DNA from 4 places in the Solibacillus sp. NPDC093137 genome. Region 2 is predicted to be linked to each of the others. Evidence: riboswitches for the same ligand, from Rfam matches in the RefSeq annotation. Region 2 holds a riboswitch; each other region holds the start of a gene.
The links. Region 2 has a riboswitch for S-adenosylmethionine ahead of metK (methionine adenosyltransferase). Riboswitches for the same ligand answer to the same signal wherever they lie in the genome.

Region 1 (4,203 bases), 1.0 Mb from region 2:
CAAGCCGTATTTTGAAGAGCGTATGAAGGAAGGCTCGAGTTTATTCAATTTAGCTGAGCTGGAACAGATTAAACAGCAGCTTCTTGAATTAAATGCCGCAACGGGACAAGCGAAAGCACAAGGGCTGATTCCACAAGACGCATTAAAATCGGTTGGCGTTATTTCATTCTACGCGGAGCAGGTGAAACGTATTAATCGTCTGATCGAACAGGAAATCAGTGTACCGCATTTACACATCCGTACAGGATCCGTCGATAAATTCCAGGGGATGGAGATGGATGTGATTATCGTCAGCATGGTGCGGAATCATGACAATGAGCGCGGAGAAATCGGGTTTGCGAAAGATTACCGACGCCTGAATGTTGCATTATCCCGCGCACGGGAACTGCTCATAATGATTGGCAGTACCGAAATGTTTACAAAGCGTCCAAAGAGCGCGAAAACACGGGATATGTATGCCCATGTATTAACGACAGTAAAAGAGCAAGACGGCTATTTTGCTGTGTAGAAACAGGGGGATTGAATGGATTTACAAAGTACAGTTATACAGCTGCAGAAAGAACTCATCCAAAATCCGTCCATTGAAATCAAAAAGCAAATGCAATACGCCATTCCGATTCACACATTGGAAGTGAAATATCATCCGGTAATGCGTAATGCCATGGATATTTTAATGAAGATGATGCTCATTTCATTTGAGAAGGCGAAGCTGAAAAATGTGGAGTTATTAGCCGAAATTTTATTGGTGGAACCGTTATTTATTCATGATTTGACGAATAAAATGTTACGACTGGGTATGATTGTGAAGGAACAGGAATTTGCACTAACTGCAAAGGGTAAGGCTCAGCTGGAATCGGGCATTTTTGAAGAGGAACTTGAAGAAACAAGTTATTTTATTCAATACAGCCCGATCCATGAGCAGCCATTGGAGGGTGACCTGGAGGAATTTGCGGATTTGGAAGAGTTTCCGGAGCCTTTCCCGACAATCGAAACAGAAGAAATCGAAGCAATTGAAGAGACAGTGCTGATTGATTTCATACAACAGCAACTTTCCGAACAACCGGTGGCGGAAGATGAAGTACCGCACTATATAACGAGTGTTGTTTCGACGGAATCGATCCAGATTAATGATATACCGGTCCTATGTTTTTTACTGTTTGATCAAAAGGAAAACAGGCATTTTGTGCGGGTATACAATACATTGACACGTGTATGGGATGAACGGCTGGAGACAATCTTATTTACTATAGAAAAAGAGCAGCTTTAGTATGCGTGAAATAATATTTTTGGAATTATTGCAAAATTACAAAGTACATGATACACTAATGACAATTTAATAGACTTATCAAGAGAAGCGGAGGGACTTGGCCCGATGATGCTTCAGCAACCTCTAGTTTAACTAGAAAGGTGCTACTTCCAGCAAGGTGTTGACCTTGGCAGATAAGAACGGGTAGAAGCCCCTCTCAATTCTGTTTTGCTGGAATGAGAGGGGCTTTTTTATTGTTCCGGAACGGTTCGTTTCGCTCGTAAAACAATGCATTGCCTGAATACCACAGATTATTAAAAGTTTATTGAAAAAGTTTATGAGGGGGAAAGTGGAATGCCGATTAATATTCCGAAACATTTACCGGCGGGTGAGCTGCTTAGAAAAGAGAAGATTTTCGTCATGGAGGAAGACCGTGCGAAAACACAACAAATTCGACCGTTAAATATTTTAGTGTTTAATTTAATGCCTGAAAAAGAGAAAACCGAACTGCAGTTGCTGCGCTTACTCGGTAATACACCATTACAGGTGGATGTGACATTTTTAAACACGGCTACATACGAATCAAAAAATGTTTCCAAATCGCATTTAGATACTTTTTACCGGACGTTCGACCAAGTGAAGCACCGTCGCTTTGATGGGCTCATTATTACAGGAGCGCCAGTAGAGAAAATGGATTTTGAAGATGTTGGCTACTGGAATGAGATTACGCATGTTATGGACTGGGCAGATGAACATGTCACGTCGATTATGTATATATGTTGGGGCGCCCAAGCTGCCTTGTATCATCATTTTGGCATCGGAAAATTCGAATTGCCGAAGAAATGCTCCGGTGTTTATTCCCATGTGATTACGGATTTAACAGTAGATTTAGTGCGGGGATTCAGCGATGAGTATGTGGCACCTCATTCACGCCACACGTCGGTTTCAATTGATGAAGTGCGAGCACACCCTGACTTGCGACTATTAAGCTATTCGGATGATGCAGGCGTGTTTATCGTGCAATCGAAAAACAATAAACATATTATGATTACAGGGCATCTGGAATATGATGCAACGACCTTATCGGATGAGTATTTCCGCGATATTGAGAAAGATCCGGACAATACGGAAATTCCGATCAACTATTTCCCGAATAACGACCCGTTGCAGGCACCGAAAAATGTTTGGCGTGCCCATTCGCATCTGTTGTTCTACAACTGGCTGAACTACTACGTATACCAAGAAACGCCGTATGAATGGCATTACGTCGATGAAAATATTGAATATCATATTTAATGCTTATAAATGAAACGAACCAGCAAGAGATGGACTCCTGCTGGTTCGTTTTATTTAATTGCGACCCAGGCACGTTCGCGTTCAATCTGCAAACTAATTTCCCGCCCGAAGAAATCGCTTAATAATTCGTCTGTTAAAACAACTTCGCGTGCATTGGCTTCGACATTTTTTCCGTCTTTCATTAAAAGTACATGGCTAAAACAAGGAAGTATTTCTTCTACATGATGCGTCACGTAAATTAGGGTAGGGCCGTTTTCTGCTTGTGCAATCTGTTCTATTGTTTGCAGCAAGTTTTCCCGTTCGATTAAGTCCAGACCGCCACATGGCTCATCCAATATTAAAATTTCCGGATCCGCCATAATGGCCCTTGCTATTTGAACACGCTGCCGTTCACCTTGAGACAAATGCTCGAATGATTTATTTGCTAAATGGTCACAGTGAAAATGCTTCATAATAGAAACCGCATGGTCAATTTCTTCTTCCGTCACATCATTGAAAAGGCGAAGGGCACCGAATTTTCCGCTGAGCACGATTTCAATTGCATTATCCTGCCAGTTGAAGTTATCGATCATCGCATTGCTGACCCAGCCGATCCGTGTCCGCAGTTTCGGTATATACGTCTTGCCATATGTTTCACCCAGTATTTGGACCTTACCTTCATTTGGCCAAATATAGCCGTTAATAACTTTCAGCAACGTCGTTTTGCCGGATCCGTTTAACCCTAAAATAGCCCAATGCTGTCCCTTTTGAACATGCCAGCTTAAATCATTTAAAATCTTTTTGTCATTGCGATATAAATGGATATTTTCAATATGTATCATTTAAAAACACCTCCACTTACTACTATGCACCTTTTTTCATTGTAGAGAAAGTATTTTTTGAAAATTGTAACAATTTAAATGTAAAAAAAAGAAAGCAAACGCATATTGCTTGCTCTCCTCATTATTTATATAACAACACTTTCGACACCTGCTGCGCGGTGGAACAGCTTTCCGTTCCATTTGAGTGCCCATTGTACGACAGGCCCTAAGCCGAACGCCATAAATACAGTACCGACTCCGACTGGTCCGCCCAATACAAAACCTAATACAGCAACCGTTACTTCCATTGTCGTCCGTGCACGGTTGACACTCCAGCCGAGGCGATGCACCAACAGCAGCATTAATGTATCACGAGGTCCTACACCGAGGTTTGCGACCATATACATCCCGCAGCCGAAGCCGAGCAGGACAACGCCAACAACAAACGCCAATGTTTGTTCTAACAGTGTATTCGCATCCGGTAATACTAACAAAAATATATCAATAAAAATCCCTGTCAGGAACATGTCCAAATAAGTTCCGACTTTCGGCAATCTTTTCGTGAAAAACGTATCAACAGCCAGAATGAGCAAACCTAAAATAATCGACCACATACCGACCGTTAATCCCAAGTTTTTTTGTAATCCGATATGAAGGACATCCCATGACCCAACGCCAAGTATTTGTCCTTTGATCGTCAATGCGACGCCTAATGATAAAACAATGATGCCTGCAATAAAAAATACGCAGCGCCAATAAAATTCCTGTTTCACTTTCACATGTAATCCCTCATCAATCCTCGATATAATCCTTACTCATTATAACGATTGAATCGGCAAAAATGGATTTACAATAAATTCG
Region 2 (4,203 bases):
GTAAATTATATTCTAGTGCCACTTTCAATAACACTTTTGTATACTTGTAATATTCTTTAAAATCTTCATCATGATACTTTGTATACTTTCCTTGCTCTCCATGTCCCGGCAAATCTCCCATCACAACGTGAAAGTGAGAACTACGGAACTTTTCGATTAACCATGCGTACCACCGATGATGTTCATATGCGCTATGAAGAATAACGACTACGGCTTTTGGTTGTTGCTCTGTTTCCCATTTCCACATGGCCATACTCCTTACATGTAAATTATTTTTATGTCATAAACACGAGACCTTTAATTTTAAATCTGAGTTTTGCCGTGTATCAAAAAATTATGGTATTGCGCCTTCTTTAATATCGGCATCATTATATTACTATTTATTTGTTTAATTATAATACATTCCGATCTAAAAGAAATGTTAATTGAAAAATCTTCACGTTTTGTTACGATATCTATAGATTTATCTACAATTTTATAGAAGAAATGAGGAAATGAAAAATGATATACCCTTATAAGGATAAAATACCGACGATTCACCCTTCTGCATTTATTGCCGACTATGCCACAATTACCGGCGATGTAACAATAGGAGCCGAAACTTCAATTTGGTTTAACACAGTAATCCGCGGCGATGTAAACAAGACAATAATTGGCGACCGTGTCAGCATCCAGGATTTGAGCTGCCTTCACCAAAGTCCCGCTTACCCTCTCATTATTGAAGATGAAGTAACAGTAGGTCATCAAGTTACATTACATAGCTGTACAATTAAGAAACGTGCTTTAGTTGGTATGGGTTCCATCATATTGGACGGAGCCGTTATAGGCGAAGGAGCATTTATCGGTGCCGGTAGTCTTGTGCCACCGGGAAAAGTGATTCCTCCCAACTGTTTAGCGATGGGACGCCCAGCAAAAGTTGTACGTGAAGTAACTGCAGAAGATCGCGCAGATATGGATCGCATTATTTCCGAATATGTAGCGAAGGGACAATACTATAAATCACTTCAGAAATAATTTCACACTCATTTACTGTTTTTCGAAATCTCTACCTATAATATAGGAAGTTTACTGGAAACTACAAAAAAAGGAGCTATCCATTTAACCGGATGCTCCTTTTTATTTTATTAAATTCCTGCTTTTGCTTTTAATTCAGCTGCTTTATCCGTATTTTCCCATGGCACATTTAAATCTGTGCGACCGAAATGTCCGTATGCTGCTGTTTGTTTATAGATTGGGCGACGTAAATCAAGCATTTTAATAATGCCTGCAGGACGTAGGTCAAAGAGTTCACGAACCCAGTTTACGATTTGGGATTCTGCTACTTTTCCTGTGCCAAATGTATCAACAGCGATTGAAACAGGTTGTGCAACACCGATTGCATAAGCAAGTTGCACTTCAGCACGGTCAGCTAAGCCAGCTGCTACAATATTTTTGGCAACATAGCGTGCTGCATATGCTGCAGAGCGGTCAACTTTTGTTGCATCCTTACCAGAGAATGCTCCGCCACCGTGACGTGCATAACCGCCGTAAGTATCAACAATAATTTTACGTCCTGTAAGACCTGCATCTCCTTTAGGTCCGCCGATTACGAAGCGACCTGTTGGGTTGATGAAGTACTTTGTAGCTTCATCCAATAAATGAGCAGGAACTACCGGTTTAATAACGTGTTCTTTAATGTCTGTTTGGATTTGTTCCAATGTTGCTTCTTCATCGTGCTGTGTTGAAATAACAATTGTATCTACACGAACAGGTTCATTGTTTTCATCATATTCGATTGTTACTTGTGTTTTACCGTCCGGACGTAAATATTCCAATTCGCCTGATTTACGCACTTCTGTTAAACGACGAGCTAATTTGTGAGCTAAAGAAATAGGCATAGGCATAAGTTCCGGTGTTTCGTTACATGCATAACCAAACATTAAACCTTGGTCGCCTGCACCGATTGCTTCAAGTTCATCTTCAGTCATTGAACCTTCACGTGCTTCCAATGCCTGGTCAACACCTTGTGCAATGTCAGGTGATTGCTCTCCTACAGCTACTAGTACTGCAAGATTTTCAGCATCAAAGCCGTACTTACCGCGTGTATAGCCGATTTCTGCTACTGTATCGCGGATAATCCCTTTCATATCTACATAAGTAGAAGTTGTAATTTCACCAGATACTAATACTAAGCCTGTTGTTACCGTAGTTTCACAAGCTACACGTGCATTTGGATCTGCAGCTAAAATAGCGTCTAAAATGGCATCCGAAATTTGATCACAAATTTTGTCCGGATGTCCTTCCGTTACACTTTCTGATGTAAACAGTCGACGATTTGTCATGTCATTTCCTCCTAAATCACTTTGGCAATTGTTTTTTATTGATACGGTACTCATTACCCATGTCCGTTATATTGCAGGAATTACGCTGATGCGTAGCTGCCTTTTTAACGTCAAGCTATATTTGCTTTAACACGAGGGTCTGAAAGGCTGTAACTATATAATTTTCGTTCAGTACGAAATTGTAAAACAAAATAAAAAAAATCCTTTCTCTCATAGCCGTGTTCATCACACGTGAGGAAAGGATATTACGTTTCGTTACCTTTCACTCTTATCGTTCAAGGGAAATTTTGCCCTTGCATCAGGTTGGCACCAACACGTATAAAATATACGCAGGTTGCCGGGTTTCATAGGGCCTGCCCCTCCACCAGCTCGGGATAAGAGTATCCGTTCAATTAAACATCTTACGCAAAAATTCAAGTACTGTCAACAAATTTTGACTTTTTTCGATCTGCTAAAATTTACGAAAAAATAATTTGCAATTAGTATAGATTATTTCACTTAATGTGTTATACTATTTTTGAATTAGGAATCAACTCCCCTCTATAAGGGAATACTATAAAAAAGGATGGTATTTAATAGATGAATTCGGTAGAAATTGCTAACGAGCTGAAAGAACTTTTAAACGGGGAAAACATCAAAACTCAATTATCTGTTCCACAATTAATTGAAAAAGCTACATCACGCGGAGAAGCATCGCTAACTGTTGAAGGCGCATTACGTGCTGAAACAGGCAAATATACTGGCCGCTCTCCTAAAGATAAATATATAGTAGAAGAAGAAATTTCAAATGACAAAATCGATTGGGGTAAAGTAAACCGTCCGATCTCTGCAGAAGTATTTGATAAACTTTATGTAAAAGTTATAAATTACTTAAAAGAACGTGACGAGTTATATGTATTCAACGGTTTTGCTGGTGCAGACAAAGAGTCTCAATTATCTATTAAAGTAATTAACGAATATGCTTGGCATAATCTATTCTGTCATCAATTATTCATCCGCCCAACAGGAGACGAATTGGCTAAACACGTTGCCGAGTTTACAATCGTATCTGCGCCAAACTTCAAAGCAGATCCGGAAGTAGACGGTACTGGATCGGAAACATTTATTATAACATCTATCGAAAAGAAAATCATCTTAATCGGCGGAACTGAGTACGCAGGTGAAATGAAGAAGTCAATCTTCGGTATTATGAACTACTTGTTACCTGAACAAGGTATCTTCCCGATGCACTGTTCTGCAAACGTTGGAGAAGAAGGCGATGTAGCATTATTCTTCGGTTTATCTGGTACAGGAAAAACTACTTTATCAGCTGACAAAGACCGTAAATTAATCGGTGATGACGAGCACGGCTGGTCTGACAATGGCGTATTCAACATTGAAGGTGGTTGCTATGCAAAAACAATTAACCTATCTGCTGAAAATGAGCCGGAAATTTACAATGCAATCCGCTTTGGTTCAGTATTAGAAAACGTTGCGGTAGACCCTGAATCACGTGAATGCGACTATGCAGACGGTTCTTTAACAGAAAACACACGTGTCGCTTACCCTATCGACTTTATCGATAATATCGTCTTGCCATCAGTAGCAGGTCATCCAAATACAATCGTCTTCTTAACAGCCGATGCATTTGGTGTATTACCTCCTATCTCTAAATTGACTAAAGAGCAGGCAATGTATCACTTCCTAAGCGGTTTCACTTCTAAACTTGCCGGTACAGAACGTGGTGTAACAGAGCCAGAACCAGTATTCTCTACATGCTTCGGTTCTCCGTTCCTGCCGCTTGCTGCAACTGTTTATGCAGAGCAATTAGGTAAGAAAATTGATGAGCACGGTTCACAAGTATTCCTAGTAAACACTGGTTGGACTGGTGGCGAATATGGTG
Region 3 (4,203 bases), on a different contig from region 2:
TCCGGAATTATTTTATACTGCCACGTTTACATCATTATAGGCCCGTAAACGATAGGCAGTTAAAATCTTGGTCATGACGATTTCCTCTTTTGCCGAGTAGTCAGGGACCGCGTATGGGCGCTCCACTAACTGAAATTCACCATATTTTAAGAACCACTCTCTGGCTGGCGATAAAATATGGGCTGTACCATGAATTTTGTATTCCTCGGCAACTTCTTTTACAACATAACCTGCTGTGGCAAGATCGTGAGCTTGTTCAGAGAAGGCACTGTGTCCAAAAACATGCTGCCACATCGTATTCACATCCGCCAAAATTTGCTGGATAGCGCAAGCGTTCACAAATTCCTTTACGTCATTAAGTTCATAAATAATATAGGCTGCAATGTTTTGTGCACTGTATACTTTCCCCATGTTGAACAACTCCTTTTCTTCCAATGATGCTGCAACATCACTTTAAATTTTTCCGGTTGGTAATATTATTATCCCAATTGTATTACTTGGTATTAAATTTGTCAATAAAACTTATAAAAATAGTAGGGATTAATTTTCTAAAAATTGCTTAGCTTCTCGAATGGGAAAAGCTAAGCCTTTTTTAAAGGTTTATGCGTTTGTTTCTGCGCCTACTTCAGCCGCAACTTTCGCTAATGCCTGTTCTAAATCTGCGATAATATCTTCTGCTGCTTCTAACCCGATCGATAAGCGAATGAGCTCTTCCGATACGCCGGCAGTTTTTAGTTCTTCAGCAGATAACTGTTGGTGCGTTGTGCTCGCAGGGTGGATAATCAATGAACGGGCATCCCCAACGTTTGCTACGTGTGAAAACAATTCTACGTTATCGATTACTTGGCGACCGGCTTCGCGTCCACCTTTAATGCCGAACGTAATGATAGATCCAAAGCCGTTTTTCAAGTACTTTTTCGCCAAATCATGTGTCTCAAAATCTTCAAAGCCGTTGTAATTTACGTATTCCACAAATGGGTGGTCTCTTAAATACTCGGCAACTTTTTGTGTATTTTCATTGTGACGGACAATACGCAAATGAAGCGTTTCAAGTCCTTGCAGGAAGTTAAATGCTGCGTCAGCAGATAATGTTGGACCAAAATCACGCAATAGTTGAACACGAAGCTTTGTCGCAAATACTGCGCCTGCTGTGTCAATCCCGTAGCGTAGACCATGGTAAGAAGTATCCGGTTCTGTAAATCCTGGATGTCTTCCTTGTGTCCAGTCGAACTTCCCTGCATCAACGACAATCCCGCCGATTGTCGTTCCATGACCACCAATCCATTTTGTTGCAGAATGGATAACAACATCCGCACCGAATTCAATCGGATTACTTCCGTATGGGGAAGCAAATGTGCTGTCGATTAATAAAGGAAGACCATTGTCATGAGCGATGTTTGCTACCGCTTCAATATCCAGTACTTTCAAGCTTGGATTTCCAATAATTTCAGCGAAGATCGCTTTCGTTTTATCCGTGATTGCCGCCTGGAAGTTTGCAGGATCTGATTCATCCACAAATTTTACTGTAATGCCGTAGCGAGGCAATGTAGTTGCGAATAAATTGTAAGTCCCACCGTAAAGTGAACCTGCCGCAACAATTTCATCCCCTGCACCGGCTACGTTTAAAATCGAAAATGCTACTGCTGCTGCGCCAGATGAAAGCCCTACTGCAGCTGTACCCCCTTCTAATAAAGCAACCCGCTCTTCAAATGCCCCGACTGTCGGGTTCATAATACGAGAATAAATATTGCCTGTTTCCTGTAATGCAAATAGACGTTGCGCATGAGCTGTGTCATTAAATGCATAGGCTGTTGTGCGGTAAACTGGAACTGCAATTGCACCTGTTACCGGGTCTGGCTTTTGTCCCCCGTGTAATAATAAAGTTTCTGGTCTTAAATTTGTCATTTTATTACCCCCAAAAATTTAATCGATGGTGAAATCGGTGTTTTTTGAGGAGGATTTTTTAAATGAAAAAAACCCTCTTCAGTTAAGAAGAGGGTTGCGCATGAGCAAGTTTGCCTCCTCTTATCTTTCAAAATGATTGTCCATTTTGTAGGAATTAGCACCTTAGTCAGTTCATCACTTACTGGTTGCCGGGCATCTCAGGGCCTATTCCCTCCGCCGCTCTTGATAAGAGTTATGTGATTTGTGTTCCATCGTTGAGTCTCAGTATAAAACATACTAATCCGATATGTCAACACAAAAAATTAAAATTTTCAGATTTCTATTCGGATTACTCTTATCTGTATTTAACGATATGCAAAAATTCCTTCCTTATGAATTGAACAGACGTTAATAATCGACTTCAAGTAAAATATTGACTAAAATAAGCTTGAAGGCTATATATTTATTTTTTTTATTACATATAAGGGAGATGTTCACGTGAATACAAAAGAATTATTACGCAGTCATACATCTGTTCGTAAATATACAGGTGAGGAAATTTCTAAAGAAACTGTCATCGATTTAATCGAAACTGCACAAATGGCGGCAAGTTCGCATTTTGTACAGGCCTACAGTGTCATTTGGGTAACGGATGAAGAAAAGAAAACGAAGCTTGGTGAACTGTCTAAAAATGAATTCCAGTTCAAAACAGCGGGCGCCTCTTTCTTGTTTTGCGTAGATTTCAAACGTTTGCAAGTAGCCGGTCAAAAACATGGGGTTGATATTTCTGCTGACACGGCTGAAAACGTGCTTGTAGGGGTAGCAGATGTTGCATTATTTGCTCAAAACTTCGTTATTGCAGCTGAATCAATGGGTTACGGCATTTGCTATATCGGTGGTGCCCGTACAAATCCTAAGGAAATCAGCGCGCTGTTCAATTTACCGGAATACGTTTTCCCGTTATTTGCGATGACAATCGGTACACCGACAAAACGCAATGAAACAAAACCGCGTTTACCGGTAGCTGCGGTATTGCATGAAAATGGTTATGACGTTGATAAGTACGAGACGCTGCTAGATGAGTACGATGGAATTATGGAAGACTATTACAGCAGCCGGTCTTCGAATCAGAAGACTGCAACATGGACGAAACAAATGGCTGATTACTTAGTTGAACAAAACCGTCCGCATATTAAAGACTTCCTTGCTTCACAAGGCTTTACTTGGAAGTAAGCTAATAAAAAGGAGTATGCCGCAAAATGGCATACTCCTTTTGTTTATTTCAACCCTTCAATTTGCAATGCTTTTACAGGCTGGAAATCTTCTCCTGTTTTTGCATACGTTATCGTCGCCTGGTCACCTTCTTGCAAGTATATTGCAAACGGTGCAACTTCCGTAGAAACGATGAAGTTTTCACCTGTGTTCGCCAGGAAGGATACAATTGTGAAATCACCTACACGCTCTTTATAAACACGCATGACTTTTACCGTCGCTTTGGCCTCTTCGGCATTCGAAGTACCATCTACCGTACTGCCGCCACGGCTTAACGCTGTTTTATAAAGTCTTAACGCTTCATTTGGTGTTGTACCATATGCCGAAATTTCAGGATTTGCTGCTGACACGATAAAGTAATTTTGCAGGAATCCGTTCGCATCAAGTACAGCTGACAGCCAGCTCGCTTCACCGTAGAAGTTATAAAGGATCGGCATTTCGCCCTCCCATTCTTTTTCGATGAATTTTTTCTCGATAATTTCAAGAGCCCCTTGGGAATCCATATAAGACTCTTCCAGATTTCCAGTATAGTACGTTGCTTCACCAGTACGTGCATGTGTTAATGCATAACCAAGCATCGAGTCAACGCCCTCTTTTGGACTTGTAAAATCAGTGAAATAATACATTTCCCCGTCTTCCATAAAGATCGGACTTACATTTGCTTCCGTACCTTCATCACTCGGTAACTTAACATCCTTTTTACCGACAAGACTATTCCAGAAGCCGTGTACATAGTTACCGAAATAACTGTTTTGCAAACTTACTGCTTCCGGTGAGACAGCACCGTCAATAAATGCCGGTACATCTGCAATCGCAATTTTCTCTGTTGCACCCGTCTCCGCATCAACAAGCACAATCCCTTTTACATCAAAGCCGTTACGAGCAGAAATGAATTCCCCGTAAGAACGGATGTAATATGGTTTTCCATCTTCATCAATTTCCAGCTGCGGATCTCCATAGAAAATTAATGATGGATTTTGAAGACGAATATGACGCTCCAGGTTTTTATTTAAATAAGCAGATGGAACATAGCTCATTTCTGCCTTC
Region 4 (4,203 bases), on a different contig from region 2:
ATTAAGAGAAGATCCGCCCCAGCTTCGATTAGCGCTTTTGCCTGGATATAAAAGTTTTCTTCCAGCTCTTCAAATGTAATACCGCCTGTTACTGACAATGTTTTTGTCGTAGGGCCGATTGCACCTGCGACAAAGCGCGGCCATTCCGGTGTCGAAAACTCCTTCGCTGCTTCTAGTGCAATTTCAACCGCCTGCTTATTAATTTCTACCGCTTTGTCCCCTATGTCATACTCATCCAGAACAAGCGGTGTTCCGCCAAACGTATTTGTACAAATAATATCAGCGCCTGCAGCTAAATATTCACGGTGAATTTTGCCTAAAACATCGGGTCTCGTAAGTACCAGGTTTTCATTACAACCGTCTAAGTCTTCCCCGCCAAAATCTTCATATGTTAGGTTTTCTGCCTGAAGCATCGTCCCCATGGCACCATCAATGATAAGTATTCTTTTTTGTAATTGCTCATGAATTGGGTGATTATACATTCGACTGAACTCCTTTACTTTCCACATCATATTGTTTTACATAGTCCATTAATTCCAGCGTCATATCATAGCGTAAAAACGGTGTAATTAAATAAATACCATTAAAATATTTGCATGCCGTATCGAGCAGCTCTTTCGCAATTGCGATTCCTTCTGCTGTCGATGCTTCCTTGTCGTCCCCGCAGGCAGCCATACGCGCAAGTACTTCATCGGACAATTTAATGCCCGGTACTTCATGATGTAAAAATTCCGCACTGCGTGATGAAGTAAGTGGCATAATCCCGATATAAATCGGTGTTTCCAAATTCTTAGTCGCCTCATAGATTTCGATAATCTTTTCTTTCGTATAAACCGGCTGTGAAATAAAGTAATCTGCACCATGCTCGATTTTCTTCTCTAAACGGGCAACAGCACGGTCCAACACACGGACATTCGGATTAAAAGCAGCGGCCACCGAGAAATTCGCCTGTTTACGGAGTGACTTCCCAGTAAAAGAACCACCTTTATTTAACTGCTTAATTAAGGAAATGAGCTCCATTGACGAAACATCATATACGCTCGTCGCCCCCGGGAAATCCCCCACTTTTGTTGGGTCCCCTGTTACGACCAGAATATCATGAAGCTCCAAAGCATCAAGTCCCATTAAATGTGACTGAAGCCCAATTAAATTTCGGTCACGGCACGTTAAATGCGGCAATGAACGAATTCCGTGCTCTTTTAAAATAGCGGCCATCGCGATATTGCTGATGCGCGGCGAAGCAAGTGAGTTATCAGCCATCATAATGACATCGGCTCCCGCTTTTGCCAGCTGTTTTGCCCCTTCGACAAACCCATCGATTTCCAGGTGACGCGGTGTATCCAGCTCAACAATAACAGAGCGTTCACGTTTTGCTTTTTCGTGGAGCGGCTCTTGTTTACGTGGCTCCGGAATACGGACGAATTGTGTAGACCTGTGTTTTTCTTCCTTCGTTTCGATTGGTTGCATATTCGCCAAACGTTTTTTTACGGCTGCAATATGCTTCGGTGTCGTCCCGCAGCACCCGCCAATTAAACGGACTCCTTGGTTTACAAGTTCAACGGCTGCACGTGCGAAATAGTCGGTTTCCGATTCATAGACAACACGACCATCTTCAATATCTAATAATGATGCATTTGGGTAAGCCGATAGAAAGGCCTTTTTCGGTAAATTGACTCCTTCAAATGCCTGAATCGTATGGAAAGGACCTAATCGGCAGTTACTCCCAACAATATCCGCACCTAGTCTTTCCAAATCCTGAAGTGCTTCATTTAAAGACATTAAATTTTGAAGGACACCCGGCTCCTGCATTGTCACTTGGGCAATGATCGGTAAATCAGTCATAGAACGTAATAGATGGACACAATGCGATAATTCTTCAAAATCGTAATACGTTTCCAGTAAGAATCCATCTGGTTCACCAGCTAGTAATACTTCCGCTTGTTCTTGGAACGCAGTTAAAATTTCGTCTAATGTCGCATCACTTTTTCGGATTCCACGAATACCACCGATTGTCGCCAGCACATATTGTCCATCCAGGGAAGCAGCACGCTTTGCAATTTTTAACGCAGCTTCATTAAACTCCTTAACACGATTTTCATAGCCATAACGTGCAAGCTTAATTCGGTTGGCTCCGTATGTATTTGTCTGAATAATATCTGCACCCGCCGCAATATATTCACTATGAATTTTTTCTATAATATCAGGACGTGCAATATTCATCTCTTCATGACAATAATCCAATCCATATGAATAAAGAAGTGTTCCGATTGCCCCGTCTGCTGTTAAAACCCGTGTTTGTAATTCTTCAAGTAAACCCATTGCCTTCACTCCATCATTTACAGTATTTTCAGTATATTAACGATACAAAAAAGCCTTCTTTCATTAAATAAAAGAAGGCATAATAGTTATCAACTTAATCCCTTCTCATCTTCTGGCATTTGCCACTGGATTTAGCACCTGACTTAACGTTGGTTGCTGAAGTTTCATCGGGCCAGTCCCTCTACTTCTCTTGATAAGAAAATAATATGAATTTTTAAAATAATTAAATGAATCATAACGTTATCTAATACTTCCGTCAATACCCTTTAGCCGAATGAAGTATTTCTTTACATAATTCGACTAATAATTTGTTCAGCTGTTTTTTTTCCATTTAAAATACAGGCACCGATTCCTACTCCGAAATAGGCACATCCCGCTAATAGAACATTCGGGTAATCATTTGCCAGCTGCTGTATAACTTCCGATAATGCTTCATTATGCGCCAAATCATAGCGGGGCATTTGGTCAACCCACTTTGTTACATTGACGACTGTCGGCTCCGCTTCAACACCTAAGCTAACACGTATATCTTCCAGTGCAACTTTCGTAAGTTCTTCATCAGACATAGCAGCCAACTCTTCATAACGCGGATTAATATTTTTATAAAACAGGCGAACAAGTAAATTACCTTCCGCCGATGTATGTTTCCATTTACGGCTCGTCCATGTTGACGCATTGCAAACTAAATCACTATTATGCGAAACGATAAAGCCTGTACCATCTGCCGGTAAAATATCATCCGGTACATCAAAGCCCAAATACATCGTTAAAGCAGATGCCGTCGTGAACTTTTTCAACTGTTCTTCCAGTGAGTCATCCTGTATGACATGACGTACTGTTTCATTTGGAACAGCCAATACAACAACATCCGATAAAATTATTTCTTCTTCCAGCACGACTTCATATTGCTCTTCTTTTTTACGGATTTGCTTTGTTACTGTATTTTTCATGAATTCAACTTCCGGCAGTTGTTCCTCTAAGCGATCGATCAATGCCGATAAACCTGAGCGGAAAGAAATAAACTTCTTATTCACAGCTTTTTCAAATTGCTCTCGATGTGCTTCGAATCCTTTAATAATCGATCCGTAGTTGTTTTTATAATCCACTAAATAAGGCAATGTGGAAGCCAGGCTTAATTGATATAAGTCGCCTGAATAAACACCCGCTAATACAGGGGCAATTTGCTTGCGGACAATTTCTTCCCCTAAAAAATACTCCAAAAACGTACCGATCGAGCTTTCTTTTGTAAATTTAGTATTCGGGATTTCTAAATCTTGAAGTGCTCTCTTCTTTCCTTCTTCAGAAATTAACGTACTCGACATGAGTGATTCCACACTCATCGGAATACCGAATGTCGATCCTGCCGGAATTGCATGGAGCTCATTATTCGTATGAATGTAAGAAATTCCTGTTTCGTTATAGACAAGCTCTGATTCAAAATCAAGCTCTTTTACAAGCTCTAAAACCCCTGGATGGCGAGCTACAATTGAGTCAGCCCCCGTTTCCATAATAAAACCTTTATCCTTTTCGGAATGAATTTTCCCGCCTAAATATGCGTTCTTTTCAATCAGTATTAACCGTGCTTCCACATTTTGCTCATGCATTTTATTTTTCAAATAATGCATCGTACATAGCCCGGTAATCCCGCCACCTACAACTACTACTGTTTTCATATCCATTCTCTCCTATTTCGTTCGCTTCTCTTTTATAAGTATAAACTTTTTTATGCGAAATATGGTCAGTGGGGTATTACAATTTATAGAACCACATAAGAAAAACCATCCTACCAAAAAACTATGTTAGGATGGCCTCTTAATTTATTTATAAGATAGTTGCTTTGTTAGGGAAATAATTTCTGCTTCCAAAGACGTGGAGCGTTTATCA

Region 1: linked by a shared signal. The riboswitch ahead of metA (homoserine O-acetyltransferase MetA) and the one ahead of metK (methionine adenosyltransferase) in region 2 are both predicted to bind S-adenosylmethionine.
Region 3: linked by a shared signal. The riboswitch ahead of ACQKN3_RS12505 (O-acetylhomoserine aminocarboxypropyltransferase/cysteine synthase family protein) and the one ahead of metK (methionine adenosyltransferase) in region 2 are both predicted to bind S-adenosylmethionine.
Region 4: linked by a shared signal. The riboswitch ahead of ACQKN3_RS19765 (bifunctional homocysteine S-methyltransferase/methylenetetrahydrofolate reductase) and the one ahead of metK (methionine adenosyltransferase) in region 2 are both predicted to bind S-adenosylmethionine.

Annotation. Positions count from the first base shown of each region.
Region 1 covers NZ_JBNNVH010000001.1:1,051,317-1,055,519, reverse strand. The annotation lists gene ACQKN3_RS05395 (AAA domain-containing protein) at 1-508, shown strand, start outside; gene ACQKN3_RS05390 (nucleoside-diphosphate sugar epimerase) at 524-1,267, shown strand; SAM riboswitch class I at 1,340-1,447, shown strand; gene metA (homoserine O-acetyltransferase MetA) at 1,601-2,542, shown strand; gene ACQKN3_RS05380 (ABC transporter ATP-binding protein) at 2,593-3,363, opposite strand; gene ACQKN3_RS05375 (YczE/YyaS/YitT family protein) at 3,489-4,115, opposite strand.
Region 2 covers NZ_JBNNVH010000001.1:14,062-18,264, reverse strand. The annotation lists gene ACQKN3_RS00120 (alpha/beta hydrolase) at 1-247, opposite strand, end outside; gene ACQKN3_RS00115 (gamma carbonic anhydrase family protein) at 502-1,014, shown strand; gene metK (methionine adenosyltransferase) at 1,125-2,321, opposite strand; SAM riboswitch class I at 2,587-2,702, opposite strand; gene pckA (phosphoenolpyruvate carboxykinase (ATP)) at 2,901-4,203, shown strand, end outside.
Region 3 covers NZ_JBNNVH010000002.1:140,570-144,772, reverse strand. The annotation lists gene ACQKN3_RS12510 (hypothetical protein) at 13-411, opposite strand; gene ACQKN3_RS12505 (O-acetylhomoserine aminocarboxypropyltransferase/cysteine synthase family protein) at 601-1,905, opposite strand; SAM riboswitch class I at 2,023-2,137, opposite strand; gene nfsA (oxygen-insensitive NADPH nitroreductase) at 2,383-3,117, shown strand; gene ACQKN3_RS12495 (hypothetical protein) at 3,162-4,203, opposite strand, start outside.
Region 4 covers NZ_JBNNVH010000011.1:20,469-24,671, reverse strand. The annotation lists gene metH (methionine synthase) at 1-482, opposite strand, end outside; gene ACQKN3_RS19765 (bifunctional homocysteine S-methyltransferase/methylenetetrahydrofolate reductase) at 475-2,319, opposite strand; SAM riboswitch class I at 2,422-2,519, opposite strand; gene hemG (protoporphyrinogen oxidase) at 2,607-3,992, opposite strand; gene ACQKN3_RS19755 (chemotaxis protein) at 4,137-4,203, opposite strand, start outside.